DNA from 4 places in the Phreatobacter sp. AB_2022a genome. Region 1 is predicted to be linked to each of the others. Evidence: predicted binding sites of a transcription regulator. Region 1 holds the regulator's gene; each other region holds the start of a gene.
What was found. Region 1 encodes PhoB, which activates phosphate uptake and scavenging genes when phosphate is short. Its sites were predicted from a motif close to TGTCATNNANCTGTCAT; they were not measured.
Positions count from the first base shown of each region.

Region 1 (7,757 bases):
CGCGGCCCGGCGAGTGCCGCCGGCGGCGGAACTTGCCGATGTGACGGCGGAATGTCTTGTCGCATCCCTTACAAGCGCTTGAATGCTTGGCTTTTTCATCGTCATTGATGTGTCACGTCGCAAGCATAGAACCGTCGTCATACACGGGTAGGGAAAAGCCCCTTTTCCCGAGCCCGCCCAGGAGACCTGCATGACCGAGCATATCGTCAGCGCATTCGAGAACGAGCTGAAGGGCTTGGCGCAACGCGTCGCCGAAATGGGCGGGCTGACCGAGAAGCAGATCGTCGGCGCCATCGACGCCTTGATTCGCGGCGACGTGGCGCTGGCCTCGACGGTGCGCGCCGCCGATCCGGCGATCGATGCCATGCAGCGCGAGATCGAGGAGGCCGGCATCCTGGTGATCGCCAAGCGCCAGCCGATGGCCATCGACCTGCGCGAGATCGTCGCCGCGCTGCGCATCGCGGCCGATCTCGAGCGGATCGCCGATCTCGCCAAGAACATCGCCAAGCGGGTCATCGCGATCAACGGCTCGCTGCCGCTGCCGAAGGTCACCGGCGGTTTCGATGCCATGGCCCGCCTCGCGCTGGAGCGCATCAAGGAGGTGCTCGACGCCTTCGCCCAGCGCGACGTCGCGGCCGCGCTGGAGGTCTGGAAGTCGGACGGCGATATCGACGCGCTCTACAATTCGCTGTTCCGCGAGCTGCTGACCTACATGCTCGAGGATCCGCGCAATATCGGCGCCTGCACCCACCTCCTGTTCTGCGCCAAGAACCTCGAGCGGATCGGCGACCACGCAACCAACATCGCCGAGACGATCTACTACGTGGTCAACGGTACGACGCTCGCCGAGGAGCGGCCGAAGCTCGACACCACGTCGATCGTCTCGGCCGGCTCCTGACCAACAAGGGACTGAACTCATGACCGCACGCATCATGGTGGTCGAAGACGAAGAACCGATCACCGTCCTGCTCCGCTACAATCTCGAAGCCGAAGGCTATCGCGTCGAAACCGTGATGCGGGGCGACGAGGCGGAGGTGCGGCTGCGCGAGGCGGTCCCCGATCTGATGCTGCTCGACTGGATGCTGCCGGGCCTGTCCGGCATCGAGCTGTGCCGGCGCATCCGGCTGCGCGCCGAGACCGAGCGGCTGCCGGTGATCATGCTCACCGCCCGCGGCGAGGAGGGCGAGCGCGTGCGCGGCCTGGCTACCGGCGCCGACGACTATGTGGTCAAGCCGTTCTCGGTGCCTGAGCTGCTGGCGCGCATCCGCGCGCTGCTGCGCCGGGCCAAGCCGGAACATCTCTCCAGCCTGTTGAAGTCGGGCGATATCGAGCTCGACCGCGAGACCCGCCGGGTGCATCGGTCGGGTCGCGAGATCACGCTCGGGCCGACCGAGTTCCGCCTGCTCGAATTCCTCATGCAGTCGCCGGGCCGCGTCTATACCCGCGAGCAGCTGCTCGACGGTGTCTGGGGCCGCGACGTCTATATCGACGAGCGCACGGTGGACGTGCATATCGGCCGCCTGCGCAAGGCGGTGAAGCGCGGCCGCGAGGCCGATCCGATTCGCACCGTGCGCGGCTCGGGCTACGCCTTCAACGAGCGCTTCGCCGGGGCGGCGTAGGCCCGCGCCCGGGAGCGCGAGCCTCGAACCACGGCCGGCCTCGATGCCGTTGGCGTCGGTCCGGACGCGATCCGGCCTCAGCTCAGCCGTTCGATCGCCCGGCCCAGAACGCGCTTGTAGTCCACGAAATCGATGAAGATGCCGTGCGGACCGGCATCGGCCGGCCGCGGCCCGGCGCAATGCCGGCCGATTTCGCGGCGGAAGGCTGCCGCACGCACCGGCCGGTCGCGCCGCGCCGTCAGATAGCTCGCCACCGCCCGTGCCTGCAGGTCGCGCCCGGGCCAGCCGATGCCGCCGCCCTCGATCATGCCGACGACGAAGAGGTTGTTGTCCGCCGGCGGAAAGATGTTGAGATAGAGGTGCGGGGCGGGGGCCTGCCAGTTCAGCTCGCTCTTCAGCGCGGCCTCGTCCAGGAACGGGAAGGTGATCCGGTAGCCGGTCGCGAACAGCACGAGATCGACCTCGTCGGCGCGGCCGTCGGTGAAGATGACGCGATCGTCGTCGAGCCGGGCGAGCGGCGGCCTCAGGCCGATATCGCCCTGGCCGAGATGCTGCAGCACCAGCGTGTTGACGATTGGCGTGCGGTCATACAGCCGGTGCGCCGGGCGCGGCAGGCCGTAGCGTTCCGGCGGGCCCACGACGAAACCGAGCACGGCCTCGTGCACGATCGAGCGGAGGCGTCGGGGCAGAACGAAGCGGGCCTTGTGATTGGCCTCGTCGGCGGGCCTGCCGCGGAGGAATTTCGGGGTGAAATGATTGCCGCCGCGCACCGACCACAGGACCTTGGCTGCGCGGTGCACCGCATCGACGGCCAGATCGCAGCCGGTATTGCCCATGCCGACGATCAGCACGCGCCGGTCGGCGAAGATGTCGGGGCTCTTGTAGGTCTTGGCATGCATGAGGTCGCCGGTGAAGGTGCCGGGCACGGCCGGCAGTTCCGGGTCGCTCAGATGGCCGTTGGCGATCACGACGCCGGCATAGGTCTCGCTCGTCCCGTCGTCGAAGGTCGCCTGCCAGCGGCCGTCCTCCTGGGCGAGCCGGGTCACGGCACGGTTGAAGCGGATCGACGGGTAGAGGTCGAAATGGCCGGCGAAGGCCTTGAGGTAGTCGAAGACCTGGGTGTGGTGCGGATAGGCCGGCCAGTCGGCCGGCATCGGATAGTCGGCGAAGGCCGTGGTGGTCTTGGACGAAATGAGATGGGTGGTCTGATAGATGCTGCTCGACGGCGCGCCGTAGAGCCACTGGCCGCCGACATCGAGATTGCACTCGACCACCTGGAAGGGCAGTCCCGTCTCCTTGAACACCCGCGCGGTGGCAAGTCCCGACGGGCCGGCGCCGATGATGAGATAGGTCATGCCGCGGCCCTCGCCTGCCAGTAGCGATCGAAGGTCTCGGCCGCCGACAGGGTCGGCCGGTAGCCGAACCGGGTCTTCAGCCGATCATTGGCGAGCACCGGCCGGTACTGCAGGAAATTGACCTGCGCCGGGCCGAGCGTCGTCAGGCCGAGCCGGTTCGCGAGCCCGAGTGCCAGGCGCATCAGCCCGGGGGGAACGGCGAGGTAGGGCTTGCCGATCCGCCTGGCGATCTCGGCAAGCGTCAGCGTGCCGTCGCCGGCCAGATTGTAGATGCCGGGCGGGCTTTCCGCCGCGCAGGCGCGGCCGAGGGCCGCCACCACATCGGTCTCGCTGACGAGGCTGAAGGGCGTCGCGCTGCCGGCAAGGCCGATCACCACGGGCCGCTCGAAAATGGCGGTGATCTGGTTGGCGACGCCCGGGCCCAGCACGGTGCAGGGGCGGAACACGACCTGTTCGAGGTCCGGATGGGCCAGCCGCGCGGCGGCGAGCAGTTCCTCGACCTGCCGCTTGTGCCGGGAATAGGGGAAATCCTCGTTGCCGCGCAGCGGGCTGTCCTCGGTGAGCGGAACGGCATTGTCGGCATGATAGCCATAGGCAGCGCCGCTCGAGGTCACCACCAGGCGGCGCGCGCCGGCGGCGAGGCATGCCGCCACGACATGACCGGTGCCGACGACGTCGATCTCGCGGTCGCGCGCGGCATCGCCGCCGGCGGCGACCACCGATGCCAGATGCACCACGACGCGCGGGCGGGCCGCGGCGATCCGGTCGGCGAGCGCGGGATCGCGAATGTCGGCCTGCTCGTAGCGGATGCCGGGGACCGGGGCGGCGGGCGCCCGGATGTCGAGCCCGACGACCGGTTCGCCGCCGCCGGCAAGCTGCCGCACCAGGGCAGCGCCGATGAAGCCAGCTGCGCCCGTGACCAGGATGCCCGTGTTCATTCCGCCGCCGCCCTGCGGTCGCGGCGGGTCCAGAAGGCGGCGAGGGCCCAGCCGGAAACGATGTGCCAGACCCCCCAGCCGGCGGCGATCAGGGCGGCACCGCCCAGGGCGTCGAACTGGTTGAGAATCAGGGCAAGGCCCAAGCCGGAATTGTGCATGCTCACCTCGATGGCCATCGCGCGGGTATCGTAGTCGCTGAGGCGCCACAGGCGCGCCGACAGCCAGCCGATGCCGACCGCGATGGTGTTGTGCAGAATCACCAGGGGAATGATGTCGCTGATGAAGGTGAGGAAATAACGGCCGTTGGCGACGCTCGCCGCAACGATGAAACCGACGAGGAAGACGAAGGACGCGATCTGGAACGGCCGGCGCAGCCGTTCGGCCAGCCGGGGCCAGCGGTGCACGGTGATCATGCCGGCGATCAGCGGCACGCCGATGAGCAGGGCGGTCGTGCCCAGAAAGCCGGCGGGCTCGATGCTGACCTGGCGCAGCAGCGCGGCGGTCGAGGGGTTGAGGCTGGCCCAGATCAGGATGTTGAGCGGTGTCGTCACGACCGCCAGCATGTTGGAAATGCCGGTCATCGAGATCGACAGCGCGGTGTTGCCGCGGGCGAGATGCGTCATCAGGTTGGAGATGTTGCCGCCCGGGCAGGCCGCGACGATGATCATGCCGAGCGCGACGCTCGGCTGGGGCTTCAGGATCATCGTGATGGCATAGGTGACCGCCGGCAGGACCAGGGTCTGGGCGATAAGGCCGGTCATGGGCGCGAGCGGCCGCGAAAAGACGTCGACGAAATCCCTCAGCCTGAGCTCCAGCGCGACGCCGAACATGATCAGAGCCAGGATGCCGTTCAGAACCAGTTGGCCGGTCGGGTCGATGGCGATGAGAACGCTGTCGATACCGGAAGTGGCGAGGCCAGATCCCGCGCCGGCCGCGTGTGCGACGTCCATTCGCGCCCCCCGCAGGCGGCGGCTCCGACCCGCGCGGGCCCCCCGGCCCGCCATCAAACCCCTGCTCCAGCGAGCATCGCAAGTTCGTCAGCCGGCTTCAAGCCGGCTCCGCCCCGCCTGGCCGGCGGGGAGGGTCAGCCCTCCAGGCTTTCCTTCAGGAGTTCGAGCTCCAGCCAGCGCTCCTCGGCCGCGCTGAGCTCGGCCTCGGCCTTGGCGAGCGCGGCGGACGCCTTGTCGAAGGCCGCCCGGTCGCGGCTGTAGAGCCCGTGGTCGGCCAGGATCGCCTGCAGCTTGGCGATGTCGCGGCCAAGCGCTTCCATGCGTGCGGGCAGCGCGTCGAGATCATGCTTCTCGCGGAAGGACAGCTTGCGCTTCGGCGCCTCGCGCACCGCCTCGGCGCGCGGCGCCGCGCCGTCGGCCGCCCGTTTCGCGGGTTTGTCCAGGCCGCGCGCTGCAATGCCCGCGCCGCGCTGGGCGACCATGTCGGAATAGCCGCCGGCATATTCGACCCAGCGGCCGTCGCCCTCGCTGACCAGCACCGAGGTGCAGATCCGGTCGAGGAAGTCGCGGTCGTGCGAGACCAGGATCACCGTGCCCGGAAAGTCGGTGAGCATCTCCTGCAGGAGGTCGAGGGTTTCCAGGTCGAGGTCGTTGGTCGGTTCGTCCAGGACCAGCAGGTTGGCGGGGCTTGCCAGGGCGCGCGCCAGCAGGAGCCGGCCGCGCTCGCCGCCGGAGAGCACGCCCACCGGCGTCCCCTTCTGTTCGGGCGTGAACAGGAAGTCCTTCATGTAGCCGATGACGTGACGGTTCTCGCCATTGACGGTGACATAGTCGCCGCGGCCGAGCGTCAGGGCGTCCATCAGCGGCGTCGTCGGGTCGAGGGCCTCACGCTTCTGGTCGAGCGTGACCATCGCAAGGTTGGTGCCGAGCTTGATGCTGCCGGCATCCGGCTCGAGCGTGCCGGTGAGGAGACCGACCAGTGTCGTCTTGCCCGCGCCGTTCGGGCCGACAATGCCCAGCCGGTCGCCGCGCAGGATGCGGATGGTGAGGTCGTCGACGATGCGGCGTGGGCCGTAGGCCTTGGCAATGCCATGGGCCTCGACCACGCGCTTGCCCGACAGCTCGGCCTCCGAAATGGTCATGGAGACGTTGCCGACGGCCTTGCGGTGCTCGCGAAAGTCCTTGCGCAGGCTCTGCAGCTGGCCGAGCCGGCGGACATTGCGCTTGCGCCGGGCCGAGACGCCGTAGCGCAGCCAGTGCTCCTCGCGGGCGATCTGCCGGTCCAGCTTGTGCTGGTCCTTTTCCTCCTGCTCCAGCACCTCGTCGCGCCAGGCCTCGAAATGGGCAAAACCCTTGTCGAGCCGGCGGGTCACGCCGCGGTCGAGCCAGACGGTGGCGCGCGACAGGTTTTCCAGGAAGCGGCGGTCATGGCTGATCATCACCACCGCCGAGCTGGTCGCGCCGATCGCCCGTTCCAGCCATTCGATGGCCGGCAGGTCCAGATGGTTGGTCGGCTCGTCCAGGATCAGGATGTCGGGCGAGGGGGCCAGCGCGCGCGCGAGCGCAGCCCGCTTGGCTTCGCCGCCCGACAGGGCTGTCGTCGCCTCCTCGCCGGTCAGGCCGAGCTCGTTCAGGAGGTAGCGCGCCCGATAGGGGTCGTCGCCCGGGCCAAGGCCCGCCTCGACATAGGCCAGCGTCGTGGCGGCGCCCGAGAGGTCGGGTTCCTGCGGCAGGTAGCGGATCGTCGCGCTCGGCTGGGCGAAACGGCTGCCGCCGTCGGCCTCGACAAGGCCGGCGGCGATCTTCAGGAGCGTCGACTTGCCGGAACCGTTGCGGCCGACCAGCGCCAGCCGGTCGCCGGCCTCGACGGACAGGGCTGCGCTGACCAGAAGCGGCGTGCCGCCGAAGGTCAGGCGGATGTCCTGCAATTGCAAAAGGGGAGGAGCCATGGGCCCGCCTTTAGCATTGTCGGGCGATGAGCGCATCCGCCTCCTTGCCGTTCCCGTCGCCGGAGGCCGTTCAGGCTGCGGCCACCTCGTTCAGGAAGCCGTCGACCGAGCGCGACAGGCGCTCGCCGGCGCGGCTCAGCGCGTCGGAGGCGGTCAGCACATGGGTCGACTGGGCGGAGGTTTCGGCGATCACGCCCTTCACATCGGCGACGTTGCGCGACAAGGCCTGGGTGCCGGTGGCCGCGCGCTGGATGGTGCGGGCGATCTCGGCGGTCGCAGCGTCCTGTTCGGTGATGGCGGTGGCAACGGTCGCCGTCACCGCGGTGATCTCGCCCATCGTACCGGTGATCGCCTTGATCGCGGCCACCGCGCCGACCGTCGAGGCCTGGATGCCGGCGATCTGCGCGGCGATGTCGTCGGTGGCGCGGGCGGTCTGGCTGGCAAGGCTCTTCACCTCCGCCGCGACCACGGCAAAGCCCTTGCCGGCCGAGCCTGCACGCGCCGCCTCGATCGTCGCATTGAGCGCCAGAAGATTGGTCTGCGCCGCGATGGCGCGGATCAGCGCCACCACGTCGCCGATCCGGCCGGCGGCTTCCGTCAGCCGGTTGACCTCGTCATTGGTGCGGCTGGCGATCGCGCCGGCCTCGCCGACGATCGCCTGGGCCTTGGTCACCTGGCTCGCAACGCCCCGGATCGAGGCGGCGAGCTCCTCGGCGGCGGCGGCGACCGTCTCGACATTGCCCGACGTCGCCTCCGAGGCCGCGGCGGCCGAAGCCGAGCGGTCGCCGGCTTCATGGGCGATGGCGTTCAGCGAGCGGGCCGTGGTCTCCATCTGCCGGGTGTTGCTGCCCAGGACAGTGACGACCTCGGCCATTTCGGCGCGGAAACGCTGGAACAGGTCGTCGACTCGCGCCTGGCGCGCGGCCCGCACGGCGTCTTCATCGCG
Region 1 is NZ_JAPSET010000015.1:130-7,886, forward strand. It holds gene phoU (phosphate signaling complex protein PhoU) at 191-898, shown strand; gene phoB (phosphate regulon transcriptional regulator PhoB) at 918-1,619, shown strand; gene OZ671_RS12710 (flavin-containing monooxygenase) at 1,697-2,974, opposite strand; gene OZ671_RS12715 (SDR family oxidoreductase) at 2,971-3,912, opposite strand; gene OZ671_RS12720 (bile acid:sodium symporter family protein) at 3,909-4,862, opposite strand; gene OZ671_RS12725 (ABC-F family ATP-binding cassette domain-containing protein) at 4,997-6,811, opposite strand; gene OZ671_RS12730 (methyl-accepting chemotaxis protein) at 6,882-7,757, opposite strand, start outside.

Region 2 (7,757 bases), on a different contig from region 1:
CGTCGACCTCCGGCGGCTGCTCGGAGACGGCGAGCAGGCGGCGCGTCGTGCCGGTCTTCAGCGCCACGGCCTGGGCGCCGGCGCTGTTCAGGAGCTCGCGCATCAGCGCCTCCGGCACCATGCCGGTGGGCGCCGCCTCCAGCACCAGGGCGGCGGTGCGCGCCGAGGCCAGCCGGTCGTCGAGCCAGCTGATCCGGTAGGTCGCGACCGAAGGCAGGAAGATGAGGATTTCCGCCACCATCACGAAGATGGCGGTGAGCATCAGCAGCTTGCCCGACAGGCCGACCCCGCGCGAGGGCGCCGGCGCGGCCAGTTCGAGATCGGCGCGCCGCCGGGCGGCGAGGGCCTTGGCCTCCGCATCCTGGGTCTGGTCCGGTAACGTCTCGCGCGGCATGAGGCGGGATCCGATAGGCGGGATGCGATCATAAACGGCAGCACTCGGACACAGAAGACCGCCAAAGCGCTCATATGGGCAGGCCGGTCCGAACCAACAGATAGGTACGCGTAGCCGGCTTGCCCAGCTCTGATAAGCCTTGATGGGGCAGAACGATGGCAGCCCGGAACGACGGCCGCCCGCGGCACCGCCCGCCGCGGCCGTCCTCTGCGGCCGAGCGTCGCAATGCCAGGCCATCTGTGGCCCGTCATCCCGCCGTCATCGATCCGTTACGCCGCTGTCAGGCTGATCCGCCAAGGAGCGCCCGTTCCTCGATATGTCCGGAGCCCTTGATGCGCGCCCTGATTTTCGCCGCCGCCCTCCTCGCGGCCACGCCGGTCCTCGCCCAGCAGGAGTTCCCGGCCCGTCTCGCCGGCCATGCCCTGCTGCCGGCGGCGACCTTCATCCAGCCGCCGGCCGACGCGCCGGCCGACCTGCAGGTCTCCGGCAAGTTCACCGGCCCGGCGCGCGTCGATGCCGTCGGCACCATCATGGGCCGCTCCGCCGGCCGCCCGACGGGCCTGTCGCTGCCGTTCCGCGGCCAGCCGGCCCAGGGGCATTCCGGCATCCGGCGCATGGCCGACGGCACGTTCTGGGTGCTGACCGACAACGGTTTCGGCTCCAAGGCCAATTCGCCGGATTCGATGCTCTATCTCAACCGCTACCGGATCGACTGGGAGAAGGGCTCGTTCGAGCGCCTGGAGACCGTCTTCCTGTCCGATCCCGACAAAAAGGTGCCGTTCCGCATCGCCAACGAGGGCACCGAGCGGCGCTACCTGACCGGCGCCGACTTCGACACCGAGAGCTTCCAGATCATCGGCGGCAAGATCTGGATCGGCGACGAGCTCGGCCCCTACCTCATCCGCGTCGACATGACCGGCAAGGTGGAAGCGGTGTTCGAGACCCAGGTCGACGGCCAGGTGGTGCGCTCGCCCGACCATCCCGCGGTGACGACGCCGGCCGTGCCGGGCGGCCCGGTCGACTTCCGGGTGCGCCGGTCCAAGGGTTTCGAGGGCATGGCGGCCTCGCCCGACGGCCGCTTCCTCTATCCGCTGCTCGAAGGCGCGCTGTGGGATCCCCAGAGCAACGGCCTCGAAATGCTCGACGGCAAGCAGTACCTGCGCATCCTGGAATTCGACGTGCAGGCCGGCCGCTGGACCGGACGCCACTGGAAGTTCGTGCTGGAGGAGAACAACCTCTCGATCGGCGACTTCAACATGATCGACGGCACGACCGGCCTGATCATCGTGCGCGACGACAATGAGGGCGTGCCGGAGCGGGCCTGCCCGCAGGGCCAGCGCGCCGAGACCTGCTTCCACGCCCTGCCGCGCATCAAGCGCGTCTGGAAGATCGAGATGACCGACGCCAATGCCGGCGGCCCGGTGCGCAAGATCGGCTTCATCGACCTCCTGCGCATCCAGGATCCGGACAGCCGCGCCCGCAAGCCGCTGTCGGGCGGCCACTTCCAGTTCCCGTTCTTCACCATCGAGAATGTCGACGTGGTCGATGCCGACCACATCATCGTCGGCAACGACAACAACCTGCCGTTCTCCTCGAGCCGCGATCCGAACCAGGCCGACGACAACGAGATGGTGCTGCTGCGCGTGCCGGAATTCCTGCGCGCCCGCTGAGCGGCGCCGGTCGCAGACAGCCGAGGGCCCGGTGCAGACCGGGCCCTTGTCTTTCCGGTCGGGCCGTCACCGGTCGATGGACGGCCGCCGCGTCATCCGCGTCACGTTGCGGCGCACCGCGAAGATGCGGCCATAGGCATCGCCCTTCAGGTCGGCGCGATAGCCGGCATAGCCGAGCAGCGGATCCCAGGAACATTCCTCGTCGTGCAGGATCTGGAAATCGCCGGACAGGGTCGCGCGGATCTGCTCGCGGTTCCGGCGGTTCTGGAATTCGAGCAGGACCAGCGAGGTCTTCGACAGGTCGAGATGGGCGAGCACGTCGCCCTCGCCACCCTCGATGTCGATCTTGACGACGTCGGCCGAGGGCAGGCTCGCCGGATCGACGACGTCGACCTCGTAGGTCTCGGCCATGTGGCCGGCGACGAAGGTGTCGCCGGAATAGGCCGCGAGCCCGGATTCGCCGTCGCCGGCATAGCGGCTGACGAAGGTCGCCCGCCGCGCGGGGCCGGGGAACAGCGCCGCATTGACGATGGTGATGTCGCGCCGGCCCGCGGTGTTGCGCTTCAGGTAGTCGAAGGTGCCCGGATGCGGCTCGAAGGAGCGCACATGGCTGCCCGGCCAGCGGGCCGCGGCCCAGAGCGCGAAGGAGCCGACATTGGCGCCGATATCGAGAATATCGAGGCCGATACCGTCGTAATCGGCCTCGTATTCGCCTTCCAGCACATCCTTGATGGCAAATTCCATGGGCTCGGGGCAATGCACCATCATGGGAATGCGGGCGACATAGCGGTTCACGGGGCGGTTCCTCCTGGCGTGCCGGCGCGGGGCTGACGCCCCGCTGCAGCCAGAAGCTATCGCGCCGGCGCGGCTTTTCCAGGGGGAGGGGCTTGCGCAGGTGGTTGGCGGGAAGGGCGCCGTGGTTCGAGGCGCGTAACCGCTTAAGGCTACATGGCACCAGGCGCGGCCGTGGTTCGAGGGTCGCTTCGCTCCCACCTCACCATGAGCTGGGGAGGTGAATGGCAGCAGGCTTGCTCATGAAGCCCTGTGCGAAGCGCTTCATGACCGCGCTTGATGTCATGCTTTGCCGACCCTCGTGGGTGAGGAGCCCGCGCCCTGGCGCGGGCTTCGAACCACGGCCACCCGCAATGCCGCGCAATCGCGCGCGGAATCTCACGCGACCGGCGCGACCAGGACCGCGAGGAAGTGCTCGACGGCCGCTTCCACCGGGCCGTCGTTGAGGATGGTGACGTCGGCCGGCGCGCCGGTCTCGACGCGGCGGGCGACGCGCGCGGACGGGTCGCCGTCGCTCGACCGGCCGCGCGCCGCGACGCGGGCCGCGAGCACGGCGGGCGGCGCGGTGATCTCGACCACGATCACGCTCTGGTAGCGCCGGCGGGCCGCGTCCAGGATCGAGCGCGAGACATTGCACACGACGGTCCGGCCTTCGCGCAGCAGATGGTCGATGGCGATCGGAATGCCGTAGTCGTGGCCATGCGCGGACCAGGACAGGGCGAAGCCGCCGATGCGGGCGAGGGTCGCGAAGGTCGCCACGTCCACCTCGGCATTGGCTTCCGCCGCCGAGGGAGGCCGGGTCACCACACGGCTCGGGAACAGCACGCGCTCGTCGCCGGCGAGCCGCTGCCGCGCCGCCTCGATCAGCGTGTCCTTGCCGGCGCCGCTCGGTCCGACCACCAGCACGAGCCGGCCCGGGCCGATCGGTTCGGCCGGGGCGGAAGCGACGCCATTGGCATGATCGAGCGTGCCGGGCACGGACATGGGCGGCGGATCCTCGTTCGGTCAGGAGATCCGGAGGCCGGTGCGCCAGACCTGGCGCACCACCGGCTGGCTGCCGACCAGCACGACGCGCACCAGGTCGCCGCGCTTGCCGACGGCGATCTCGCCGCGGTCGGTCATGCCGGTCGCCTCGGCCGGGGCCTTCGACACGGTGCGGATGGCGCCGGGAAGGCCGCCCACCGCCGGCACGCCGGCCAGGCCGAAGGCGCCCTGGATCAGGCTGATCGGCACATAGTCGGACGAGAGAATGTCGAGCACGCCCGCCTCGGCCAGCTCCAGCGCCGAGACATTGCCGGAATGCGAGCCGCCGCGCACGACATTGGGCGCGCCCATCAGGACGGCGATGCCGGCCGCATGCGAGGCGCGTGCCGCTTCCACCGTGGTCGGGAACTCGGCGATCGAGACCCTGTCGGCGAGCGATTCGGTGACATGCTCCTCCAGCGTGTCGTCGTGGCTCGCCAGCGCGATGCCGCGATCATGGGCGAGCGCCACCAGGCCGCGCTTGTTCGGCTCGGCGATGATCGCCGAGCGCGCCTTGCGCGCCTCGAACAGGGCCGTCAGCTCGTCCTCGGCGAGGCCGCTCTTGCCGCGGTAGTAGACGCGCTGCTTCTCCTCGTCGCGGAACTGCCGCTGGCCCGGCGTATGGTCCATCAGCGACATCAGCCGGACGTCGAAGCGGGCGAGGTAGTCGCTCGCCTCCTCGACCACGCCGCGCGAGGGGATCTCGCAGCGCAGGTGGGTGTGGTGATCGGCGCGCAGGAGGCCGCTGCGCTTGGCCTCCTCGAGCCCTTCCGACAGTTCGAGCAGCGCATCGGACACGCCCGGCCGGTCGTCGTCGCGGCCGACGCGCAGGCTGTCGAACACGGTGGTGATGCCGGAGGCGGCGATCTGCGCGTCATAGGCGAAGACCGCCGACAGCGGGTTCCAGTAGACCTTGGGGCGCGGCGCGTAATGCGGTTCGAGATGGTCGGTGTGCAGCTCGACGAGACCGGGAATGATCAGGTCGTCGCCGCAGTCGATCGCCTCCGGCCGCTGACGGTCCTCCTCGACGGCGACGATGTCGCCGTTCTCGACGACGATGGTGCCGGCGACCTCGCGGTCGGCGAGGACGATGCGGCGGGCGAAGAGCGAGACTGCGCCCTTGTCGGTGGTGGCTCTCATGGTCGGTCACTCATGATCGGTCTTGGCAGTTCGTGTCGGACTGTTCTTGCGGCAGGCATTCAGGCGGCGCGCCGCGTGTCTTTGGCTCGCCCTCGTGGCCGATGTTGGACCAGGCGGACGAAAGGCACGCGACAGGCGGGTCGGGGCGGCTCCTGTCGTGTCGGCTCCGGCATCGGCTCCCTGTTTCCCGCCGGCTCAGGCGACCGCCTGGGCCGGCGCGCCCGCGGCGAAGGCGGTGACGTCGACGACGCGGGTCGCGACCCGCTCGCGCACGTCGTCGTCGTGGAAGATGCCGACGATCGCCGTGCCGGCGGCCTTCTTGGCCTCGATCAGCTCGACCACCGCCGCGCGGTTCCTGGCATCCAGCGAAGCGGTCGGTTCGTCAAGCAGCAGGATCGGATGGTCGGCTATGAAACCGCGGGCAATGTTGACGCGCTGCTGCTCGCCGCCGGAAAAGGTCGCCGGCGGCAGCGACCAGAGCCGTTCGGGGACGTGCAGGCGGGTCAGCAGCGCGCGGGCCCGCGTTTCCGCCGTCTCGCGCGGCAGGCCGAAGGCCACCGCCGCCTCGGCGACGACGGCGAGCGCCGGCACGCGCGGGATGACGCGCAGGAACTGCGAGACGTAGCCGATCGTGTCGCGGCGCAGCTTGAGGATCCGGCGCGGCGCCGCGGCGGCGATATCGACGATCTCGCCGGCCGGCGCGCCGGCGCCGTCGCGCACCCGGACGGCGCCCGAATCGATCCGGTAGTTGCCGTAGATCATCTTCAGGATCGACGACTTGCCGGCGCCGGACGGGCCGCCCAGCACGATGCACTCGCCGGCATGAACGTCCAGCGACACGCCCGAGACGACCGGGATGGTCAGGCCGCCCTGCAGATGCATGGTGAAGCTCTTGCCGACGTCGGTCAGGCTCAGGGCCGGGATCATATCACGTGTCCTTCTTGATCTTCGTTTGCATGCCCTGCAGCGAGGGGCGCCGCGGTTCGAGGCTCGCTGCGCCCGCACCTCACCATGAGGATGGGTGGTGAATGGCATCGCGCGTGCTCACGCAACCCGGAGGACTGGGCACCCCATTGCACCGCGGCCGATGCTGTGCCGCTTCCGGCCTCATGGTGCGGGCGAGGGCTGGCCCGCACCGCCGCCGATGCAGCACGCCCCCGCTCCTCATGGCGAGGTGCGAGCCGCAGGCGAGCCTCGAACCACGGCCATGCCTGATGCAGTGGGGCGGGCTTGAGAGTGATGTTCCTCATGGCTGCAGGATCGAGGAGACGAGCAGCTGGGTATAGGGCTCGCGCGGGTCGTCGAGCACCTGGTCGGTCAGACCGGTCTCGATGGCGCGGCCGTCCTTCATGACCAGGATGCGGTGGGACAGGAGGCGGGCCACCGCCAGGTCGTGGGTGACCACGATGGCGGCGAGGCCGAGATCGGCGACGAGGCCGCGGACGAGGTCCAAGAGGCGCGCCTGCACCGACACGTCGAGGCCGCCGGTCGGCTCGTCCATGAAGACGAGGCGCGGGCTGGTGACGAGGTTGCGGGCGATCTGCAGGCGCTGGCGCATGCCGCCCGAATAGGCGGTCGGCCGGTCGTCGATGCGCGCCCGGTCGATCTCGACCCGTTCGAGCCAGGTCTCCGCCTCGGTGCGGATATGGCCGTAGTGGCGCCAGCCGACCGCCATCAGGCGCTCGCCGACATTGGCGCCGGCCGAGACGCCCATGCGCAGGCCCTGGGCGGCGTCCTGGTGGACGAAGCCCCAGTCGGTGCGGAATAGGAAGCGCCGCTCGGCCTCCGACAGCGAGACGATGTCGCGGGTGACGCCGTCGCGCATGGCATAGAGCACCTGTCCCGCCGAGGGCGCCATCTGCCCCGAGAGAAGCCGCAGCAGGGTCGACTTGCCGGAACCGGATTCACCGACCACCGCCAGCACCTCGCCGGCATGCAGGGCGAAGGAGACGTCGCGGCAGCCGATGCGGGCGCCGTAGAACTTCGACACGCCCTCGGCGATCATCAGGGGCCGTTCGGCCGCGGCGGCCGTGGTCTGGCTGGTCATGCCTCAACTCCCGCGATGGCGGCCGGAGCCTCGCCGAGCAGGTCGCCGCGATGGCCTTCGGCCCGGCGCTCCTCGCAATGGTCGGTGTCGGAACAGACGAACATGCGGCCGCCGCGGTCGTCGGTGATCACCTCGTCGAGATAGGTGTGGCGTGCGCCGCAGAGGTCGCAGGGCCGGTCGAAGCGGGTCGGCTCGAACGGATGGTCCTCGAAATCGAGCGAGACCACCCTGGAATGGGGCGGCACGGCATAGATGCGCTTCTCGCGGCCGGCGCCGAACAGCTGCAGCGCGGCGCAGTCGTCCATCTTCGGATTGTCGAATTTCGGCGTCGGCGAGGGATCCATGACGTAGCGCCCCTCCACCTTCACCGGATAGGCATAGGTGGTGGCGATATGGCCGTGGGTGGCGATGTCCTCGTAGAGCTTCACATGCATCAGCCCGTAGTCGGCGAGGGCGTGCATGACGCGGGTCTCCGTCTCGCGCGGCTCGAGGAAGCGCAGCGGCTCGGGGATCGGCACCTGATAGACCAGCACCTGGTCCTCGGTCAGCGTCTTCTCGGGAATGCGGTGGCGCGTCTGGATGATCGTCGCCTCCGCCGTCGCGGTGGTGGTGCGGATGCCGGAGGTCTTCTCGAAGAACTTGCGGATCGACACCGCATTGGTGGTGTCGTCGGCGCCCTGGTCGATCACCT
Region 2 is NZ_JAPSET010000010.1:95,116-102,872, reverse strand. It holds gene OZ671_RS09680 (ATP-binding protein) at 1-394, opposite strand, end outside; gene OZ671_RS09675 (esterase-like activity of phytase family protein) at 727-2,064, shown strand; gene OZ671_RS09670 (FkbM family methyltransferase) at 2,131-2,859, opposite strand; gene phnN (phosphonate metabolism protein/1,5-bisphosphokinase (PRPP-forming) PhnN) at 3,235-3,840, opposite strand; gene OZ671_RS09660 (alpha-D-ribose 1-methylphosphonate 5-triphosphate diphosphatase) at 3,862-5,019, opposite strand; gene phnL (phosphonate C-P lyase system protein PhnL) at 5,215-5,946, opposite strand; gene phnK (phosphonate C-P lyase system protein PhnK) at 6,266-7,066, opposite strand; gene OZ671_RS09645 (alpha-D-ribose 1-methylphosphonate 5-phosphate C-P-lyase PhnJ) at 7,063-7,757, opposite strand, start outside.
Region 2: the regulator PhoB is predicted to act here: its motif matches at 5,137-5,153, upstream of OZ671_RS09660 (alpha-D-ribose 1-methylphosphonate 5-triphosphate diphosphatase).

Region 3 (7,757 bases), on a different contig from region 1:
CATTCGAGCAGGGCGGCCGCGATGGCGCCCGACTGCGAGACCAGCGCCAGCGAGCCGCGCCGCGTCGCATGCGGCGCGAGGCTGGCGTCAAAACCGACATGCGGGGCGATGATGCCGAAGGAATCCGGGCCGATGAGGCGCAGGCCATGCCGCCTCGCCGTCTCGGCCATGGCGTGCACGGCTTCGGCGCGTCCCTCGCGCGGCAGGGGCGAGACGATCACCGCGCCCTGCACGCCGCCGATCGCCGCCGCCTCCTGGACGAGGCCCGGCAAGGTCCGGGCGGGCGCAGCCAGAACGACGAGATCCGGCGGCTTGGGCAGCGCCGCGAGGGAGGCATAGGCGGGAAGCCCGCCCACCTCGGCATGGCGCGGATTGACGGGGTAGAGGTCGCCGGAAAAGCCGGCCCGGCGCATGCTGGCCAGCACCGCCTGGCCGAGCGATTGCGGCCGGTCCGAAGCGCCGACGATGGCGACGACGGACGGGGCGAAATTGCGATCGAGCCGGTAGAGCGACATGGGACCTCCCGGAAGAACCGCGCGGCGCAGCGGCGCCAGATCAGCGCCGCGATGGTTGACCGTCACATGAGCGCGCGCAAGGGGGCGCGATGACGCCTGTTCACCGATGATGAACGGCGCGGCGACGGGCCGCGGTCCATGGTTCTCCCGTCTGGTGCCCGCATGCGCGATGCCGGGCGCCAGACATCACGCCGTCTCGTATTTCTCCAGGAACGCCTCGACGCCGAGCGCGCGGAAATCCGGCAGCGCCAGGCGCAGGCGCTCGTGGCTCCAGTCCCACCAGGCGAGCGCCTGCAGCCGCTCGGCGACGGCTTCCGAAAAACGCCAGCGGATCGGCTTTGCCGGATTGCCGCCGACGATCGTATAGGGCGCGACGTCCTTGGTGACGATGGCGCCCGCCGCGACCACCGCGCCGGTGCCGACGGTCCGGCCGGCCAGCACCACGGCGCCATGGCCGATCCAGACGTCGTGGCCGATCGTCACCGCATGGGCGCGGCGCCAGTCGAAGAAGCCGGCCTCGTCAGGCTCGCCGTCGAAATAGCGCGAGGCGCGATAGAGGAAATGGCTCTGGCTCGCCCGCTCGGTCGGATGGTTGCCGGGATTGATCCGCACGTGGCGGGCGATCGAGCAGAACTTGCCGATCCCGGACATGTCGATCTGGCCGTCCTGCACGATATAGGAATAGTCGCCCATGACGCTTTCGGAGATGACCGTGCGCGCGCCGACCTCGGTATAGGCGCCGAGGCGGCTGTTGGTGACGATCGCGTCGGCATGGATCGACGGCGTGGTGCCGAGCTTGGTCATGGCGGTCTGCTCCCTGAAGGTCATGCGAGCCCGGGACCCGCGGCGGGAATCCGGACCGGACCTCGCCGTCATCCCCGCAGATGACACGACGATGACGCATCGATGACAATCCCGAAGTATTCGGAATGGAAATCGGCCTGTCATACGCGTGATGGTCGCGTCACAAAACTGTAATTCGCCTGGCCTAGAGCGTTGAGCATCAGACCAGCCGGCTCCCCGCCGCGGCGCTTTTTGCTGTCTGCCAAGGTTTTGCTCATGCTCGTCATCGACAAGGTTACCCGACGATTTGGCGCGAAGGCCGCCGTTTCGGACGTCTCTCTGGAGATCGCCGACGGCGCCTTCATCGGCGTGATCGGCCGGTCCGGTGCCGGCAAGTCGACCCTTCTGCGCATGATCAACCGCCTCGCCGACCCGACCGAGGGTCGCATCCTCGCCGACGGGCGCGACGTCACCGCCCTTGCCGGCGCCGACCTCAGGGCTTGGCGCCAGTCCTGCGCCATGATCTTCCAGCAGTTCAACCTGGTCGGCCGGCTCGACGTCCTGACCAATGTGCTGATGGGCCGGCTCAACCATGTCAGCCAGGCGCGCGCGCTGCTCAAGCTGTGGACGGCCGAGGACAAGGCGATCGCCCTCTCGGCGCTCGAGCAGTTCGACATCGGCTCGCTCGCCAGCCAGCGCGCCGAAAGCCTTTCCGGCGGCCAGCAGCAGCGCGTGGCGATCGCCCGCGCCCTGGTCCAGGAGCCGAAATACATCCTCGCCGACGAACCGATCGCCTCGCTCGACCCGCGCAACACCCGCATCGTCATGGACGCGCTGCAGCGGATCAACCGTCACTACGGCATCACGGTTCTGTGCAATCTGCACTCGCTCGACCTCGCCAAGACCTATTGCGACCGCCTCGTCGGCATGGCGCAGGGCCGTGTCGTGTTCGACGGCGCGCCCGCCGAGCTGACCCCGGCGGCCGCGCGCGAGCTCTACGGCATCGAGGCCGACGAGGTCCTCGACAGCCACACCCCGGTGCCGGCTGCGGCCGGCGCCCTCGTCACCGCGTGACCGCCTCCCCGTCTGGAGATCATTGAGACCATGTTCGACCGTCGCACCGTGCTGGCCGGCCTTGCCGGCCTTGGCCTCAGCCCCCTCGGCGCCCGCGCCCAGGGCCAGGGCTGGCAGAGCCGCTATCCCGAGCTGGTCCTCGCCGTGATCCCGGCCGAGAACGCCTCGGGCGTCACCGAGCGCTATGCGCCCTTCGTCGACTATCTCGCGCGCACGCTCGGCACCAAGGTGACGCTGCGCATCGCCAACGACTATGCGGCGGTCATCGAGGGCCAGCGCGCCGGCCAGATCCACCTCGCCTATTACGGCCCGGCCTCCTATGTGCGCGCCCGCACCGTCACCAACGGCGTCGTCGAGCCCTTCGTCACGACCATCAATTCCGACGGCTCGATCGGCTACTATTCGGTGCTCTATGTGCGCGCCGACAATCCGGCGACGCGGCTCGAGGACCTGCGCGGCAAGAACCTCTGCCTCGTCGATCCCAACTCGACCTCGGGCAACAACGTGCCGCGCTTTGCCATGAACAAGCTCGGCATCGCCAATCCCGACCAGTTCTTCTCCCGCGTCGTCTATGCCGGCAGCCACGAGAACGCCGTCTCGGCCGTCCAGCAGGGCACCTGCGACGCCGCCTTCAACTGGTGGAACTCGGAGACCGATTCCAACCTGACGCGCATGGCCAACAAGAACATGGTGCGCGCCGACGACTTCAAGATCATCTTCAAGTCGGACCTGATTGCCGGTTCGCCCTACGCCTATATCAACACGCTGCCGGAAGAGGCGCGCGCCGCCATCCTGAAGGCCTTCATGGACGCGCCGACCGCCGACAAGGCGGCTTTCGACCGCCTGTCCGACGGCAAGGACCGCGGTTTCCACGCCGTCACCCACCGCGACTACGAGACCATCGTCGAGCTGCAGCGCTTCGTCGACCAGATGCGCCGCGCGCGCAGCTGAGCCCTCCCCCCGGGCGACCTCCAGCGGGGTGGATCCTCCAAGATCCACCCCGTTTCTTTAGGCCGGGAATTGGCCTGGATGACGTGCATGGCAAAACGGGCCGCGTGGTTCGAGGCCCGCCTGCGGCTCGCACCTCACCATGACGATCGGGGCGGATTGCAGCAGCGACGGCGCTGACGGCGCACCAGAGCTCGCGACTGCATGAACAGCCCTCATGCCATTCCCACCCCTCCTCATGGTGAGGTGCGAGCGGAGCGAACCTCGAACCACGACCGCCCGTGACGCAGGGCACGATGCCGAGCAAGACATCGGAAAGCCCCGAAAAGCCCGGACAGGAGACCCATGGCGAGCGCCATTCCCCGCCTTCCCGACCCGCAGCTCGCGCCGCTCGAGAACGCCTACCGCGATGCGATGGGCGCCAAGCGCCGCCAGCTCGTTCTCGGGCTCGTCCTGGTCGCCGCGGCAACCCTCGCCGCCGGCCATGTCGCCGATGTCGATCTTTCCAAGCTGGTGGGCAACATCTGGCGCTTCACCGACTATATCGGCCGCATCTTCGTGCTCGACAACGGACCGGCCGCCGGCCGCTTCGTGCTGTCCGACCCGGCCGAGTGGATGTGGGGCCTCGGCAAGTGGCTGAAGCTGCTCGGCGAGACCTTGCTGATCGCCTATGTCGGCACGGTGCTGGGCGCGATCGGCGGCTTTGCCCTGTGCTTCTTCTCCGCCGGCAATCTCAGCCCGACCCATGCGGTGCGCATCCTCGCCAAGCGCTACCTGGAATTCTGCCGCACCGTTCCCGAAATCGTCTTCGCCCTGATCTTCGTCGTCTCCTTCGGCCTCGGCCCGGTGCCGGGCGTGCTGGCCATCGCCATCCACACGACCGGGGCGCTCGGCAAGCTCTTCGCCGAAGTCGTCGAGAACATCGACATGAAGCCGGTCGACGGGCTGAAGGCGACCGGCGCGACCTGGGTCGAGACCGTGCGTTTCGCCGTCGTGCCGCAGGTCCTCTCCAATTTCACGAGCTATGCGCTGCTGCGCTTCGAGGTGAACGTGCGCGGCGCCTCCGTCATGGGCTTCGTCGGCGCCGGCGGCATCGGCCAGGACCTGATCGAGGCGATCCGCAAGTTCTACTATCCCGACGTCTCCGCCATCCTCGTCCTGATCATCGTCACCGTCATGGTCATCGACCTTCTGACCGAGCGTGTGCGCCACGCGTTGATCGGCCTGGAGAACCGGCCATGACCGCACGCGCCGCCAGTCCCCATCCCGTCGTCGCCGAAGCGCTCGCCCGCAGGGACGAGATCGCCGCCCGCCACCGGGACGTGTTCCATCCGCCGGTGCGCCGGCGTCTCGTCGCGGCAGGCACGATCCTCGCGCTCGCCGCGCTTCTCGTCTTCGGACTCGTCGCGCTCGAATTCTCGGCCGCCAAGATCCTGTTCGGCTTCGGGCGGCTGGCCGAATTCCTCTGGCGCATGCTGCCGCCCTCGACCGGCACCTGGTCGAAGTTTTTCGTCTACCTGCACGCCCTGGCGGAGACCGTGGCCATCGCCTTTCTCGGCGTGATGGTGGCGGCGATCCTCGCCCTGCCCTTCGGCTTCCTCGCCGCGAAGAACGTCATCCCCAACGCCGTCGTGCATTTCCTGTCGCGCCGCTTCCTCGACACGATCCGCGGCGTCGACGAGCTGATCTGGGCGCTCATCTGGGTCAGCGTCGTCGGCCTCGGGCCGTTCGCCGGCGTGCTCGCGCTCGTCACCGCCAATTTCGGCGTTTTCGGCAAGCTGTTCTCGGAAGCGATCGAGGCCGCCGACCGCAAGGCCGTGGAGGGTGTCGCCTCGGTCGGCGGCAGCCGGCTCGACGGCATCCGCTTCGGCCTCCTGCCGCAGATCCTGCCGGTCATCGGCAGCCAGGTGCTCTATTATTTCGAGAGCAATACCCGCTCGGCCACCATTATCGGCATTGTCGGCGCCGGCGGCATCGGCCTGCACCTTGCCGAACAGATCCGCGTGTTCGAATACCAGCACGTCTCGGCGCTGATCCTGATGATCCTCGCCGCAGTCATCGCCATCGACTTCGTCTCCACCCGCCTGCGCTTCGCGCTGATCGGCTCCGGGCAGCGCTGAGGCCGCGCCCGGACCGACCCCCGACTTCGTGCGCCCCGTGAGAAGACCGCTGCCCCGGTTCATGGCAATCGGCAGATGGGTGCACGGATGCACGAGCGGCCAGGGCGAGCGGGCATGGGCATGCAAAGGGTGAAGATGGCGGGCGGCGCGGCGCCGGCGGCGCGGATCATGGCGCTCATTTCGAGACCGGTCGGCCGGCATGGCGCGACGCGGCAGCGGTTGAACCTGTCGGTCTCGGCCGCGGCGCTGCTCGCCGGCCTCATGCCGTGCGGCGCCCCAGCCCAGACCCTGCCCAGCGGCGGCACGGTCGCGGCCGGCACCGCGAGCATCGGCGCGCCGCAGGCCGGCGCGCTGACCGTCAACCAGTCGTCCCAGCGCGCCGTGATCAATTGGAACGCCTTCTCCGTCGGCGCGGGCGGACGCGTCACGTTCCAGCAGCCCGGCGCCGACGCCGCAACCCTCAATCGGGTGACCGGCAGCACCGCCTCGACCATTGCCGGCCAGATCCAGGCCAACGGCCAAGTCTATCTCGTCAATCCGAACGGCATCCTGATCACCCCGAGCGGCACGGTCGACACCGCCGGCTTCACCGCCTCGACGCTCGCCACGAGCGACCAGGACTTCATGGCCGGCCGCCGGCGCTTCACCGGCACAGGCGCGTCGGCCGACGTCACCAACCAGGGAACCATCCGCGTGCGCGGCGGCGGCGATGCCGTGCTGATCGGCGGACGGGTGACCAACGAGGGAACCATCGCAGCGCCCGGCGGCCGGGTCGGGCTTGCCGCGGGCGAGGCCGTCTCGGTCGACGTCGAAGGCGACGGCTTCCTGACCGTCTCGGTTCCGACCGGCAATCCGGACCGCGCCCAGGCGCTCATCCGCCAGACCGGCCGAATCCGGGCCCAGGGCGGCCGCGTGGAGGCGCGGGCGGCGACGAGCGCCGATGTCGCCCGCGCGGCGATCCAGCTCGGTGGCACGATCGAGGCCGGCGGCGTCGCCCAGACCGCCTCGGGCCTGCGCTTCGGAACCGCCCCGGACACCGGTGCGCCGCGTGTCGGCGCCGCCCGGCCACAGCCCGCCGCACAGGCCGGCAGACGCAGCACCCAGCCGCCACGCCCGAAACCGCCGGGCGCCGCCGGCACCGTCGTCGTCGACGGCGGCGCCGGCGGAACCGTCTCCGCCACCGGCCGCATCGACGCGTCGAGCCCGGCGCTGTCGGGCGGCGCGATCACCATCACCGGCCGGATCATCGACCTCGCCGGAGCGCGGATCGACGCGTCGGGAGGCACCAGCGGCGGCCAGATCCGCATCGGCGGCGACTACCAGGGCGGCGGATCGCTGCCACATGCCGAGACGGTCGCGATCGACGGTGCGAGCACCATCCGGGCCGATGCCCTCGGCTCCGGTGACGGCGGGCGGATCATCGTCTGGTCGGATCGCGACACGCGTTTCGCCGGCACCCTGTCCGCTCGGGGCGGCCCGCAGGGCGGCGACGGCGGCTTTGCCGAAGTGTCCAGCAAGGGTACCCTCGCCTTCACCGGAATGGCGGACATGCGCGCCGCCCTCGGGCGGTTCGGCACGCTGCTGCTCGATCCCTACAACATCGTCATCTCCAATGCGCCGGATGCCGGCCACGCGACCGGCAGCACCGGCGGCACCACCACCTTCACGCCGACCGGCACCAGCGTGATCAATGTCGCGACGCTCCAGGCGGCGCTGAATTCGGCCAACGTCACCATCACCACCGGCGGCTTCGGCAGCCCGGGAACCGAGGCCGGCGACATCACGGTGGCGAGCGCCATCACCTGGTCGAGCGGAAGCAGCCTGACGCTCAGCGCCTACCGCAACATCGCGGTCAATGCCGCCATCACCAATACCGGCGGCGCCACCATCGACCTGCGCGCCGACAACAGCGGCATGGGCAGCGGCACCGTGTCGTTCGGCGCGGGCATCCAGGTGTCGACCACGGGCGCAGTGAACGTCTACTACAATCCCGCGAGCAATCCGCCCACGGCGACGCCCTCGGTCAACGCCACGAGCTATACGACGGGCACCGACTACAGCGGCAACATCACCGGCGGCGGGACGCTCACCGCCTTCATGCTGGTCAACACTGTCTACGACCTGCAGAACGTCAACAACCGGCTGACGGGCAACTATGCGCTGGGGCGCGACATCGACGCCAGCGTGACGTCGGGCTGGAACAGCGGCGCCGGCTTCAAGCCGATCGGCAATCAGACGCTGAACACCTCGAACTACAACGTCTCCGGCACAGCCTTCAGCGGCATCTTCGACGGCTTGAACCAGGCGATTTCCAACC
Region 3 is NZ_JAPSET010000010.1:78,485-86,241, forward strand. It holds gene OZ671_RS09590 (bifunctional acetate--CoA ligase family protein/GNAT family N-acetyltransferase) at 1-515, opposite strand, end outside; gene OZ671_RS09595 (chloramphenicol acetyltransferase) at 702-1,319, opposite strand; gene phnC (phosphonate ABC transporter ATP-binding protein) at 1,575-2,372, shown strand; gene phnD (phosphonate ABC transporter substrate-binding protein) at 2,403-3,323, shown strand; gene phnE (phosphonate ABC transporter, permease protein PhnE) at 3,666-4,562, shown strand; gene phnE (phosphonate ABC transporter, permease protein PhnE) at 4,559-5,440, shown strand; gene OZ671_RS09620 (MBG domain-containing protein) at 5,555-7,757, shown strand, end outside.
Region 3: the regulator PhoB is predicted to act here: its motif matches at 1,411-1,427, upstream of phnC (phosphonate ABC transporter ATP-binding protein).

Region 4 (7,757 bases), on a different contig from region 1:
GTCGGTCTACGGCTATACCGGGGTCGGCGGTCTTGTCGGCGGCAATTCCGGCCCGATCACGCAGGCCTATGCGACCGGCGCGGTCTCCGCGAGCTACATGCCGCAGACCGGCGGGCTGATCGGCTATGACGTGTCGAGCGGCTCGAACGTCACCAATTCCTACTGGGACACCCAAACCACCGGCATGAGCAACGGCAACGGCGCTCAGGCGGGAACGTTCCAGGCCACCGGCTTGACCACGGCCCAGTTCGCCAATGTCGCCAACATGCCCGGTCTGACCTTCGGCACCACACCCGGCGCCCCCGGTTTCGTCATGATCTCCGCCGACGGCTCGCTGAACAACACGAACGGCGGGCGCGGCGCGGCGCGGCCGTTCCTGCTGACCGAATTTTCGACCAGCATCGGCAATGCCCATCAGCTGCAGCTGATGGCGCTGGATCCATCCGCCTCCTACAGGCTGATGCGCAACATCGACATGTCGGCCGAGCTTTCGCGTCACTGGTTCACGTCGGACGTGCTCGGCGACGGCTACGGTTTCATGCCCGTCGCGGCCAACGGAGCGCAATTCACCGGGCAGTTCGACGGTGGCGGCCATACCATCGCGAACCTGGTCATCTCCCGGCCCTCCCTCGGCAATACCGGCCTGTTCGGCCTGGTCGCGGGAACGATCGGCAATGTCGGCCTCGTCAACGCGGCGGTGACCGGCGCGGCGGACGTGGGCGCGCTCGCCGGGACCGCCCTCGTCGGCTCCAGCATCATCAACGCCTATTCGTCCGGCACCGTCTCCGGAGCCAGCTCGGTGGGCGGCCTCGTCGGGGTCAACCGCGGGACGATCTCGCGGACCTATTCGTCGGCCGCCGTCACTGGCATCGGCGCCGATATCGGCGGCCTCGTGGGCGACAATTCCGGCGCCATCAGCCAATCCTATGCGACCGGCGCGGTCGGCGGCGCAAGCGCCGCTGGCGGGCTTGCCGGCAGGAACAGTGCCGGCGGCACGATCGCCGATGCCTATGCGACGGGCGCCGTCAGCGGCGGCGGTGGCCTGGTCGGCGACAACAGCGGCAGCATCACGCGAACCTACGCGACCGGCGCCGTGACCGGCGCGGGGACGGGCGGCCTCGCCGCAACGAATTCCGGCACGATCACCAATTCGTATTGGGACACGACGACATCAGGCAAGGGCACCAGCCAGGGCGTCGCCAGCAATTCCGGCACCTTCAACGCCAGCGGACTGACCACGGCACAGCTGCAGGATCTGTCGAGCTACCAGGCGACCTTCGGCGGCTGGGACTTCCAGGGCGTCTGGGCGCCGCCCAACCAGGTCGGCCAGAACAACGGCGCGAGTGCCGCGCACTATCCCGAGCTCTATGCCTTCCTCACCGTGCTGACCATTGCGCCGAACAGCGTCGGCCGCTTCTACGGCGATGCCAATCCGACGCTGACGGCAACCTATTACGGCAGCCTGAAGCCGGGCGACAGCTTCGCGACGCTGGCAAGCCTCGTCACCTCGGCCGCGCAGTTCTCCAATGTCGGCGACTACAGCATCACCGCGTCGGGAGCGTCGGTGACGAGCCCTTCGGGCAATGCCTATCGGCTGATCTATATTCCGGGCACGCTGACGGTGAATGCGCGCCCGCTGACCATCTCGGCCGACGCGAAGACCCGGATCTATGGCGACACCACCGACCCGGCCCTGACCTATCGGATCACCAGCGGCGCGCTGCTGAACGGCGACCAGCTCACCGGCGAGCTCACCACATCGGCCAACGCGACCAGGAATGTCGGCGTCTACGCCATCAATCTCGGCACGCTCGGCCATTCCAACTATGCCATCACCTATGTCACGGCCAACGAAACCATCACGGCCCGGCCGATCACGGTGACGGCCGACGCGGCGTCGCGCCACTATGGCGACGCCAACCCGACCTTCACCTATACGGTCGGCGGTCTCGGCCTCGTCAACGGCAACCAGCTCTCCGGCGCGCTGGCCACCGCCGCGACCGCGGCCTCGGGCGTCGGCAGCTATGCCATCACGCTCGGAACTCTCGCCAACCCCAATTACGACATCACCAGCTTCACGACGGCGAGCCTCGGCGTCACGGCCCGCCCGATCACGGTGGCCGCCGCGGCGCAGACGCGGCCCTACGGTGACGCCAACCCGACCCTGACCTATACGGTCGGCGGCCTCGGCCTCGCCAATGGCGACACGCTCGGCGGATCGCTGGCGACAGCGGCGACGGCAGCGTCGGGCGTCGGCAACTACGCCATCACCGCCGGCACGCTCGGCGATCCCAACTATCAGATCACGAGTTTCACCGGCGCCAGCCTCGGCGTCACCGCGCGGCCGATCACCATCGTCGCCGACGCCAGGAGCCGCGTCTATGGCGACGCCAATCCAGCGCTGACCTACAGCATCGGCGGCATGGGCCTCGCCAACGGCGACAGCCTGACCGGCGGCCTCGCGACGGCGGCGACGAGCACCAGCAATGTCGGCAGCTACGCCATCACGCAGGGCGATCTCGCGGCCTCGTCCAACTATGCCGTCACCTATGTCGGCGCCGGCCTCGCCGTCACCCAGCGCGCCATCACCGTCACCGCCGATGCCAGGAACCGCATCTACGGCGACGCCAACCCCGCACTCACCTGGCAGGTGACGAGCGGCTCCCTGGCCGGCGGCGACAGCCTGACCGGAGGCCTCGCGACGACGGCGACCGGCGCCAGCAATGTCGGCAGCTATCCGATCACGCAGGGCGACCTCGCGGTCTCGTCCAACTACGCCCTGACCTATGTCGGCGCCAGCCTCACCGTCACCCAGCGCGCCATCGCCGTCACCGCCGATGCCAAGAGCCGCGCCTATGGGGACGCCAACCCGACACTCACCTGGCAGGTGACGATCGGCTCGCTGGCCGCCGGCGACAGCCTGACCGGCAATCTCGCGACGGCGGCGACCGGCACCAGCGCCGTCGGCAGCTACGCCATCACGCAGGGCGACCTCGCAGCGTCCCCGAACTACATCCTGACCTATGTCGCGGGCCATCTCGCCGTCACCCCGCGCGCCCTCACCATCACCGCCGACGCCAAGAGCCGCACCTACGGTGACGCCAATCCCGCGCTGACCTACAGCATCGGCGGCATGGGCCTCGTCAACGGCGACGGCCTCACCGGCGGCCTCGCGACAGCGGCGACCAGCGCGAGCAATGTCGGTGCCCATGCCATCACGCAGGGCGACCTCGCCGCTTCGTCCAACTACGCCGTCACCTATGTCGGCGCCAGCCTCGCCGTCACCCAGCGGGCCATCACCATCACGGCCGACGCCAAGAGCCGTACCTACGGCGACGCCAATCCCGCATTGACCTACAGCATCGGCGGCATGGGCCTCGCCGCCGGCGACAGCCTCTCCGGCGGCCTCGCGACGGCCGCGACGAGCACCAGCAATGTCGGCAGCTACGCCATCACGCAGGGCGACCTTGCCGCATCGTCCAACTACGCCGTCAGCTATGTCGGCGCCAGCCTCACGATCGCCCAGCGGGCCATCACCGTCACCGCCGATGCCGCGAGCCGCGCCTATGGCGAGGCCAATCCGACGCTGACCTGGCAGGTGACGAGCGGCTCGCTCGCCGCGGGCGACAGCCTGACCGGCGGCCTCGCGACGACCGCGACGAGCACCAGCAATGTCGGCAGCTATCCCATCACGCAAGGCGACCTCGCCGCCTCGTCCAACTATGCCCTGACCTATGCCGGCGCCAGCCTCGTCGTCACCGCGCGGCCGATCACCATCACCGCCGATGCCAGGAGCCGCGTCTATGGCGAGGCCAATCCGGCGCTGACCTACAGCATCGGCGGCATGGGCCTCGCCAACGGCGACAGCCTGACCGGCGGCCTCGCGACGGCGGCCACCGGCACCAGCAATGCCGGCAGCTACGCCATCACGCAAGGCGACCTCGCCGCCTCGTCCAACTACGCCCTGACCTATGCCGGCGCCAGCCTCGCCGTCACCCAGCGCGCCATCACCGTCACCGCCGATGCCAGGAGCCGCATCTATGGCGACGCCAATCCCGCGCTGACCTACAGCATCGGCGGCATGGGCCTCGCCAACGGCGACAGCCTGACCGGCGGCCTCGCGACGACCGCGACGAGCACCAGCAATGTCGGCAGCTACGCCATCACGCAGGGCGACCTGGCGGCCTCCGCGAACTACGCCCTGACCTATGCCGGCGCCAGCCTCGCCGTCACCCAGCGCGCCATCACCGTCACCGCCAATGCCGGAAGCCGCATCTATGGCGAGCCCGATCCGGCGCTCACCTGGCAGGTGACCGGCGGTTCGCTGGTTAACGGCGACAGCCTGGCCGGCAGCCTCGCGACGGCGGCCACCGGCACCAGCCATGTCGGTACCTATGCGATCACGCAAGGCACGCTCGGCACCGGCAACTATGCCGTCACCTTCGTCGGAGCCGATCTCGCGGTCACCGCCCGCACGATCACCGTCACCGCCGACGCCAAGAGCCGGATCTATGGCGAAGCCAATCCGGCGCTGACCTATGGCGTCGGCGGCATGGGCCTCGTCAATGGCGACACCCTGTCGGGCGCCCTGGCGACCGCGGCCACCGGCCTCTCCGGCGCCGGCACCTATGCCATCGCGCTCGGTTCGCTCGCCAATGCCAACTACACCATCACGGGTTTTGCCGGCGCGAGCCTGACGGTCACGCCCCGCCCCGTGACCATCACGGCGCTCGACCTTGCCAAGAGCTTCGGTCAGCCCGACCCGGCGCTCGCCTACAGCATCGGCGGCATGGGCCTCGTCAATGGCGACCAGGTTGCCGGCGCCCTCGCGCGCGAGGCCGGCGAGACGGTCGGCAGCTACGCCATCCTGCAGGGCTCGCTGGCCCTTTCGCCCAACTATCTCCTGACCTTCCAGCCGGGCCGGCTGTCCGTCAGCCCGGTGCCCGCTCCGGTGTCGATCAGCCAGCTTGCGACCCTCACCGCGCCGGCACCGGACCTCACCGGCTCCGGCGGCACGACCGCACTCGACGGACTCACCGAAAGCGCCGCCGCAGGCGGCACCGGCCCGTCCTGCCGCCAGCAGCCGTCGGGCGGCATGACCTGCCCGTGACGCACAAGCATGCCGGCCGGCGCGCGGCGCGGCCGGCAAGAGCCGTCAATTGGCGATCGTGATGCGCACGCGGTCGGCCGAGAAATGCGACCGCGACCACTGGACCGGCACGCCGTCGCGGTCGACATTGACGCTTTCCATCACCAGGATCGGCCGACCGACCGCCACTTCGAGCCGCGCGGCATCGACCGCATCGGCAACGCCGCCGCCCACCCGCGTCAGCGAGCGGCGATAGTCGGCGACGTCGCAGGCGGCGAGCGCCGCCGAGATCGAGCCGGTTGCCGCATAGACCTCCGGCACCCTGGCGAAGCGCGGCATCGGAAAGGCCGCGATCGCCCAGGAGATCGGCACGCCGTCGGCGAAATGGGCGCTGTCGATGACGACCACGGGTGCCTCCGCGGCGAGCCCGAGCGCCTCGGCCATTTCAGGCGTGGCGCCGGCGATGCGATGGTCGATGAGGCGGCCGGCCGGTTCGCGTGCCTGGCCGAGAACGATCTCGGAGAAACGCGTGCGCGCGCCGATCGGATAGGCCAGCGGCTTGGCCTCCACATAGGTGCCCGAGCCCTGCGTGACCCGCACCAGCCCCTTGTCGACCAGCGACTTCAGCGCCTGCCGCACCGTGTGCCGGTTCACGCCGAATCGCTCCGACAGCGCCGCCTCGGTCGGCAGGCGCTCGCCCGACGCCAGGGCGCCGCTGGCGATCTCGGCCTCGATCGCCTCCGCGATCTGCCGCCAGACCGTTACTCCGCCGCCGCGTGCCAGCATGGTCCTCGATCCGTCATCCGCCTGTCACCGCTCAAAGCCGAAATGCGGCGCTTCCAGACGTTTCCGTCCTTCCGGCCCCGCGATCGGTCCGTCGATACCATGCCGTTCCGGCTTGATCATCAGGCCCGGCCGTCATAAAAGTATAATCATCTAGATGAATATACAAATCATGACCGACACACAGACCCCCATCGATTCCCCTGCCGCCGAAACGGCCGCCCGCAAGGCCGCCATGGCGATCGCCGCCCGCGCCACCGCGGCCGAGCTCGCGCCGGTCGAGACCGCCGTCTCGCCCATGCCCGAGATCCGCACGCTGCGGCAGCCCGAGATCGGCCTCGTCATGGTGCGCGGCCGGGTCGGCGGCGACGGCGCGCCGTTCAATCTCGGCGAAGCCACCGTCACCCGCGCGGCGGTCGCGCTCGCCGGCGGCGAGATCGGTTTCGGCCACGTGCTCGGCCGCGACCTCGACAAGGCGCGCCTTGCCGCGCTCGCCGACGCGCTCTGGCAGGTGCCGGCCCATCGCGCGGCGGTGGAAGCCGTGCTCGCCCCCGTCCGCGACCGGCTCGCCGCCGAGCGCAAGCTCAGCGCCGAACGGACCGCGGCCACCCGCGTCGACTTCTTCACCATGGTGCGCGGAGACAATTGATGGCCATCGCCAGCGCCTATTCCGATCCCGTCCACGAGGCGCAGCGCGCCTTCCGCGCCACGATGAACGCGCTCGCCCGGCCCGGCACGATCCAGCCGGTCGCCGGCCTCGCCGAAGCGCCCCGCCCGCTCAGCCCGGTGGCCGCGGCGGTGGTGCTGGCGCTCGTCGACTTCGAGACCAGCCTCTATCTCGATCCGGCCGCCGCGACCGAGGAGACGAGGGCCTACCTGACCTTTCACAGCGGCGCGCGGCTGACCGACGATCCGTCCAAGGCGAATTTCGCTGTGATCGCCGATCCCCTGGCGCTCGGCGACCTCGCAGGCTTCGCGCTCGGCACCGACGCCTATCCCGACCGGTCCACCACGCTCGTCCTGCAGGTGCCGGCGCTTGGCACCGGCCGGACATTCCGCCTCGAAGGTCCCGGCATCAAGGGCGAGGCGACGCTTGCCGCGGCAGGCCTTCCCGAGAACATCGCCGCCGCGCTTGCCGCCAACCATGCGCTGTTCCCGCGCGGCGTCGACCTCGTGCTCGCCGGCCCTTCCGGCATTGCCGGCCTGCCGCGCACCACCCGCATCAGCGAGGCCTGACATGTATGTCGCAGTCAAAGGCGGCGAACGCGCCATCGAGAACGCCCACGCGCTGCTCGCCCATATCAGGCGCGGCGATCCGGCGGTTCCCGAGATCACCGCCGCCCAGGTCGGCGAGCAGCTCACCCTCGCCGTCGACCGGGTGATGACCGAGGGCTCGCTCTATGACCGTCCGCTCGCCGCGCTCGCCGTCAAGCAGGCCCGCGGCGACCTCGTGGAGGCCGCCTTCCTGGTGCGCGCCTTCCGCACCACGCTGCCGCGCTTCGGCGCCAGCGAGCCCGTCGACACCGCCGCCATGGCGGTGCGCCGCCGTGTCTCGGCCACCTACAAGGACATTCCCGGCGGCCAGGTGCTGGGCCCGACCTTCGACTATACCCATCGGCTGATCGACTTCCTGATCGAGGCCGGGGCGCCGGTGCCCGAGCCGAAGCGCGCGCCGGCCGACGAGACGCCGATGCCGCGGGTCACCGACCTCATTGCCGAGGACGACCTGATCGAGCGCAATCCGCTGCCCGAGCCGGACGCCCCGGTCGGCGACCTCACGCGCGAACCGCTCGACTTTCCCGCCGGCCGCGACCTGCGCCTGCAGAACCTCGCCCGCGGCGACGAGGGCTTCCTCTTGGCGCTCGGCTATTCCACCCAGCGCGGC
Region 4 is NZ_JAPSET010000010.1:86,663-94,419, forward strand. It holds gene OZ671_RS09620 (MBG domain-containing protein) at 1-5,110, shown strand, start outside; gene phnF (phosphonate metabolism transcriptional regulator PhnF) at 5,156-5,875, opposite strand; gene phnG (phosphonate C-P lyase system protein PhnG) at 6,045-6,521, shown strand; gene phnH (phosphonate C-P lyase system protein PhnH) at 6,521-7,108, shown strand; gene OZ671_RS09640 (carbon-phosphorus lyase complex subunit PhnI) at 7,110-7,757, shown strand, end outside.
Region 4: the regulator PhoB is predicted to act here: its motif matches at 5,887-5,903, upstream of phnF (phosphonate metabolism transcriptional regulator PhnF).